3 regions of the Sphingomonas paludis genome follow, and region 3 is predicted to be linked to each of the others. Evidence: predicted binding sites of a transcription regulator. Region 3 holds the regulator's gene; each other region holds the start of a gene.
What was found. Region 3 encodes LexA, which represses DNA repair genes until DNA is damaged. Its sites were predicted from a motif close to GTTCCNCNCTTGTTCT; they were not measured.

Region 1 (2,267 bases), 330 kb from region 3:
CGCGATGGAGACACGGGCTGGCGACGCCTTCGCAAATCTGGATCTCGACGCGAAGGAAGCGCTGTGGGTCAAGGTAAAGACCGATCCCGACGCGTTCTGAGCGGCCCCCTATTCAGCCCCCTGCTCGTCCGCCAGTTGCGATACGGACGCGGGACCGGCGCTCAGCTTGCTTAGCGCGCGGGGTGATTGATCGATGACGGGCAGCGGCTCGATCGATTTGCCACCGGTTTCGATGTTCAGCGTCTCGAACCGCTTGGCCGACGTCATCACCTGCGATTCCAGGCTGCCGACAAAGCTGTTGTACGCGCTCACGGCCGTGCCCAGGTTCTTGCCCAGCCTGGCGACATGATCGCCCATGGTGACGATCCGGCCATGCAGCTCCCGGCCCAGATCGGCGACCTGGCGCGCTTCCTTGGCAAGTTTTTCCTGACGCCATACCGCCGCCACGGTACGGGCGATGGCGATCAGGTTGGTCGGCGTCGCGATCAGCACGCGGCGCTCGAACGCATAATCCCACAGCTTTTCGTCATGATCCAGCGCCGCCGACAGGAACTGCTCGCCCGGCACGAACATGATCACATAATCGGGCGTGTCCTCGAACTGGGCCTGATACGCCTTGTTGCCGAGCGCGTTGATATGGGTTTTCATCGACGCGACATGGGCGTTCATGTGTAGGGCGCGTTCCGCTTCGTCCAGCGCGCCATGCGCGTCCTGATAGGCGTTGAGCGAAACCTTGGCATCGATCACCAGCGACTTGCCGCCGGGGATGCGGACGATGGCGTCGGGACGCAGACGGCCACCCTCTGCATCCACGCTGACTTCCATTTCGAAATCGGTATGTTCGGCCAAGCCACAGGTTTCAAGGACGTTGCGTAGCTGCTGTTCGCCCCACCGGCCCCGGGCCTTAGGCGCTGAACGCAGTGCGTTGACCAGCCGCGATGCCTCGCTGCGGACCGATTCCTGGCCCAGCCGCATCTGTTCGATGACACCCGCCAGATTGCCGAAATCCGTTTTTCGCTCCGCCTCGATCCGGCCGACCTGTTCTTCATAGCGCTTGAGCGATGTTTCCACCGGTTGCAGCAGCGCGCGGATCTTTGCCTCGCTGCTGTTCCCGGCCTCGGCGAAACGGGCATCGGCGCGCTTCAGGAACTGGTCCTGGGCATCCTGCAACGCCTTGGCGGCAACTTCGCTGAATTGCGAGCGCAGCTGCTCCTTTGCGGCCTTCAATTCCTCGATCACGCCCTGCGCCGCGCGCAGATCGGAGCGGATCTGGACCAGTTCCAGCCGGGCCACATCCCGGTCGTCGCGCATCCCATCCAGGGCGTCGCGAAGCTCCGGCACCTGCCGTGCCTCGCTGGACGCCTCGGCCAGTTCCGTGATCGCCCGCTTGAATTCCACTTCGCGCAAATCGCGGTCGGCGCGCGCTTCCGCGACGCGACGTTCGCCCAGCCACCACCCGGCCCCCAAGCCCGCCAGCAACGCGAACAAGACCAGCAAAACGACCGTCAACGCATCCATAACCCACCCCCGGAACAGAGCGGGAACTTATGCGGGCAGCGGATCGGCAACGCAAGGGCAGAGGCCCTCCCCCTGCCCTGTTCGACCCTCCGTTCGGCGGATCAGGCGGCGGCCTTGCGCGCCTTGGCCAGTTTCTTGAGGATCATTTCGCGCTTCAGACGGGACAGGTGATCGATGAAGACGATGCCCTGCAAATGGTCCATTTCGTGCTGGATACAGGTAGCCAGAAGTCCTTCGAACACTTCGTCATGGCTGTGGCCCTGTTCGTCCAGCCATTTGACCCGGCACCGTGCGGGGCGTTCGACATCGGCGAACTGCTCGGGCACCGACAGGCACCCCTCGGTATAGATCGAATGATCGTCCGACGGGTCGAGGATCTCGGGATTGACGAAGACGCGCGGCTGACGGATCGGCTTGCCGTCCTCGCCCTCTTCCTCCTGCAGGTCCATCACGATCACCCGCTTCGGCACGCCAACCTGGATTGCTGCCAGGCCGATACCCGGCGCATCGTACATGGTGTCGAACATGTCGGCGATCAGCGCGCGCAGGTCGTCGTCAACCTTGTCCACCGGAGTGGAAATGGTGCGCAGGCGGGGATCGGGCACCTCGATGATCGGAAGTATGGCCATGCGCGTGATTTAGGTTTTGTGCCGGTGCCGGTCAAGCAACCGGGCGGCGGGCGCGCAGGGCCTGGGCCAGCGTCCCTTCGTCCAGATAGTCGAGTTCGCCCCCGACGGGCAGGCCATGGG
Region 2 (2,267 bases), 600 kb from region 3:
TAATCGGGCTGCATCGTCTGGCGGTTGCGCTTCATCAGCACGGCATTGTCGCGGTTGCTGGTGGCGATGTTGAACAGCCGCAGCAGCGGCAGGCCGATGATCCCGTTCTCGAACTCATTCCAGTCGGGCCGGTCCTTGATGAACACCAGCGGCCGTTCGATCACCGCCCCGGCCAGTTCGATCTGTTCGGCCCGCACCACGCGGGTTTCGCCGTCCGGTGCAGCGGGCGCCCATTTCGCGGCGTTCCACAATCCCGCCGCCTCGGCCGCCTTGCGATACAGCCGGATCACCGGGGGCATGCCCGTATCCAGCCCGAACCGCATCGGCGGCGCGCCGTTGATGCTCGCATCGGCATAGAGGAACCGGCTGTCCTCGCTCTGCCCGCGCTGCACGATCCCCTTGTCGAACCGGGTCCAGCCCGACATGTCGCCCAGCCCGCCCGGATAGACGCGCCACTGCCCGGCATCCATGTCGAGCTCGCCGTCCATCACGGTCAGCACGCGCCCGGGCAACGAGATCGCCGCCCCGTCGCCCAGGCCGCGGTCGATCCCGGCCAGCGCCAGCACCGGCACCTCGAACCGCCCGCCCAGCAACAGGCCGTTGGCGCGGTAGATGGGGTAATCGGTATTGCCCCAAGACAGGCGCAGCTTACGGCTCCCGATTTTCGGCAGCTTCAGCTGGCGCGCAAGGTCGGTGCGGATCAAACCGAACTGTCCGCCGGTGTCGATCACCATCGGCAGCGTGGGCGATTGGCCGATCGATCCCGCCACCAGCAACCGACTGTCGGTCAGCCGGATCGGCACCCCGGCCCCGCCACCCTGTGCCAGCGCCCTGGCCGGTCCCGCCGCCAGCACTGCGGCGGCCCCGCCAATCATCACATCCCGACGGCCAATCGACATACGCATACTCCACTGACTTCGCGCCGATGTTGGTGCGGAACGATAACAGGATGATGACAGCCGGAAAGCCAGGACACCGATGTCCGTCGACCATAGCCGGCGGACCGTCGCACATCGCCCGCCGCCGCCGGCATCCGCCCCCGACAGCTCGCTTGCCCCGGGAAGCGTCGTTCCCTAACTGTTCACGCATGACCGTTCCTGCCCCCACCCCCGACGATCCTCCCTATCTGCGCGGACTCAACCCCCCGCAGCGCGAGGCGGTGCTGACCACCGACGGCCCGGTGCTCGTCCTGGCGGGTGCAGGCACGGGCAAGACGGCGGCCCTGACCGCGCGGCTGGCGCACCTGATCTACACCCGCCGCGCCTACCCATCCGAAATCCTCTCGGTCACCTTCACCAACAAGGCGGCGCGCGAGATGCGCGAGCGTGTCGGCCGGATGATCGGCGATGCGGTGGAGGGGATGCCCTGGCTCGGCACCTTCCATTCGATCGGCGCCAAGCTGGTCCGCCGCCATGCCGAACTGGTCGGGCTGCAGAGCAATTTCACCATCCTGGACACCGACGATCAGCTTCGCCTGCTCAAGCAACTCATCGCCGCCGCCGACCTGGACGAGAAACGCTGGCCCGCCCGCCAGCTCGCCGGGCACATCGACGGGTGGAAGAACAAGGGGCTGACCCCCGCCATGCTGGGTGCGGGGGAAAGCGAGCTGTTCGCCAACGGCCGGGGACAGGAACTCTACACCGCCTATCAGGACCGGCTGCGCGCGGTAAACGCCTGCGATTTCGGCGACCTGCTGCTGCACAGCCTGACCATCCTCAAGGATCACCGCGAGGTGCTGGAGCAGTATCAGAACCGCTTCCGCTACATCATGGTGGACGAATATCAGGACACCAACAGCGTCCAGTATCTCTGGCTCCGCCTGCTCGCGCAGCAGCGCCGCAACATCTGCTGCGTCGGCGACGACGATCAGTCCATCTATTCCTGGCGCGGCGCGCAGGTGGAAAATATCCTGAAGTTCGAGCGCGACTTTCCCGGCGCGAAGGTCATCCGCCTCGAACAGAATTATCGCTCCACGCCCCATATCCTCGGCGCGGCCTCCGGCGTCATCGCCCATAATGGTGGTCGCCTCGGCAAGGATCTCTGGACCGAGCTCGACGCGGGCGAAAAGGTCCGCGTCATTGGCGTCTGGGACGGCCCCGAAGAGGCGCGCCGCGTGGGCGAGGAGATCGAGGCGGCGGAGCGGCGCGGCACCCGCCTGTCCGACATCGCCATCTTGGTCCGCGCCCAGCACCAGACCCGCGAGTTCGAGGACCGCTTCATCCAGATCGGCCTCAACTACCGCATCGTCGGCGGCTTTCGCTTCTACG
Region 3 (2,267 bases):
GAAGCGGCGCGGGACGGCGACCGGCTGATGCTGACGGGCGAAGGTCCGGCGGCCAGGGGCAGCAGCGTGCGGCGGCGGGGGCTAGACTTCATAGCGGGCGATCCCCTTATCGGTGCCGGAACGCGGCTGACTCCGGCCCGGCTGGCGCTGGCGGCGATGGCCGGGCACGGCACGCTGGCGGTGCGGCGGCGCGTCCGGGTGGCGGTGGCGGCGACCGGCGACGAACTGGTGCCGCCCGGGGCGGCGGTGGGCGACGGGCAGTTGCCCGAAACCAACCGGTTGATGCTGGGGGCACAGCTGGCGGAACTGCTGGTCGACATCATCGACCTCGGCATCCTGCCCGACGATCTGGATGCGCTGACCCGCGCCTTTCGCGCCGTCGATGCCGACCTGATCGTGACCAGCGGCGGCGCGTCGGTGGGCGATCACGATCTCGTCCGCCCGGCACTGGTCGCGGCGGGCGCCGAGCTGGATTTCTGGCGCGTCGCCCTTCGCCCCGGCAAGCCGGTGATGGCGGGACGGCTGGGCCGGGCCATCGTCCTTGGCCTGCCCGGCAATCCGGTGTCGGCGTTCGTCACCACCCTGCTGTTCGTCCGGCCGGTGATCGCCGCGCTATCGGGTGCCGCCGACCCCCTGCCGCCGATGCAGCGGGCGGCACTGGCCCATCCCCTGCCCGCCAATGGCGAGCGGACCGATTTCATGCGCGCGGCCATGATCGGCGGAAGGGTCAGCAGCGCGGCGGTGCAGGACAGCTCGATGCTGGCCACGCTTGCCAGTGCCGATTGCCTGATCCACCGCCCCCCGCACGCCCCCGCGGCGGCTGTGGACGATCCTGTGGATATCCTGCTGATCGCTTGACTGTTGGCGGAACAAAGCATAGACATTCACGGTCTGTTCCGACACGGAGATTGGGGATGCTCACCAAAAAGCAGCATGAGCTGCTCTGTTTCATTGCCGAGCGACTGGGCGAAGACGGCATTTCCCCCTCGTTCGAGGAGATGAAGGAAGCGCTGGATCTGAAGTCCAAATCGGGCGTCCACCGGCTGATCGAGGCGCTGGTCGAACGCGGGTTCATCCGCCGTCTGCCCAATCGCGCCCGCGCGCTCGAAGTGCTGAAGATGCCGGAACGCGTTGAGGCCAAGCGCGGCAAGGCTGCGAAACGGGGTGACGTGGCACCACTTTCGCCACCTTCCGCGCCGCAGCGGATGCCGGAGGCGGCCAACGACGTCATCGAAATCCCGCTTCATGGCCGCATTGCCGCCGGCGTGCCGATCGAGGCGATGGAGGGATCGCAGATGCTGCCGGTGCCCGCCGCGCTGCTGGGCACGGGCGAGCATTATGCGCTTGAGGTATCCGGCGATTCGATGGTCGAGGCAGGCATCCTGGACGGCGACTATGCGCTGATCCGCAAGACGGAGACGGCGCGCGACGGCGAGATCGTGGTGGCGCTGATCGACGGCCATGACGCGACGCTGAAATATTTCCGGCGCGAAGGGGCGATGGTCCGGCTGGATCCCGCCAACCGCAGCTATGATCCGCAGCGCTATCGCCCGGATCAGGTGCAGGTGCAGGGCCGGTTGTCGGGGCTGCTCCGCCGCTATTGAGGCGGCGGCGCCTGTCGGGGCGGGCGCGGCGGCATCACCCTGGGGGGGTTCAGCCAGGGATGGGCCGTCGCCGCCTTCACCCGGCGGATCGTCCCGTCGGCCAGGTCGATGGCCACGCCGCCGCTATCGACCAGCGCCGGGCGGTCCAGTTTCAGCCAGCGCGGCGTGCAGCCCGCTGGCAGCCGTCGGTCGCTGACGACGATATCGGCATCGGCGCAGATATCGCGCATTGCGGTCCATTCGACGAAATGGCTGCTGCGCGTCGCCGCCACCCGCCATCGCCGCCCGCTCCGGTCGGTCACGTCGGCAACGCACAGGTCGGCGCTGCACCGCGCATCGGCCAGGCCCGCCAACGCCAGCGGATCGCCGTCCACTCCCGCCGCTTCGGACAGGATCATCCGCGCATAATCGCCGGTCCGGTCGCGCAGCACCGCCAGACCGGCATCGGTGCGAAGGGCGACGTGGCGGCCATCGCCGGTGACCAGCACATCCGGTGCGCCGCCCGACAGAGCCCCCAGCGCCCCGATGGCCACCGGCACCAGGCCCCAGACCCGCCACCCGGTCCGCCACAGCGCGATCCAGAGCCCGCCCCCGACCATCGCGGCAAAGGACCATCCGGGCATGACGGGCAGCATCCGCACCGATCCCGGTGCGTCGGCGGTG

Region 1: the regulator LexA is predicted to act here: its motif matches at 1,530-1,545, upstream of rmuC (DNA recombination protein RmuC).
Region 2: the regulator LexA is predicted to act here: its motif matches at 1,069-1,084, upstream of ACPVPU_RS14850 (ATP-dependent helicase).

Annotation. Positions count from the first base shown of each region.
Region 1 is NZ_CP187558.1:2,136,310-2,138,576, reverse strand. It holds gene mazG (nucleoside triphosphate pyrophosphohydrolase) at 1-100, shown strand, start outside; gene rmuC (DNA recombination protein RmuC) at 109-1,518, opposite strand; gene def (peptide deformylase) at 1,620-2,147, opposite strand; gene recR (recombination mediator RecR) at 2,179-2,267, opposite strand, start outside.
Region 2 is NZ_CP187558.1:3,065,162-3,067,428, forward strand. It holds gene ACPVPU_RS14845 (aspartyl protease family protein) at 1-899, opposite strand, end outside; gene ACPVPU_RS14850 (ATP-dependent helicase) at 1,088-2,267, shown strand, end outside.
Region 3 is NZ_CP187558.1:2,465,534-2,467,800, forward strand. It holds gene ACPVPU_RS11855 (molybdopterin molybdotransferase MoeA) at 1-858, shown strand, start outside; gene lexA (transcriptional repressor LexA) at 915-1,604, shown strand; gene ACPVPU_RS11865 (ComEC/Rec2 family competence protein) at 1,598-2,267, opposite strand, start outside.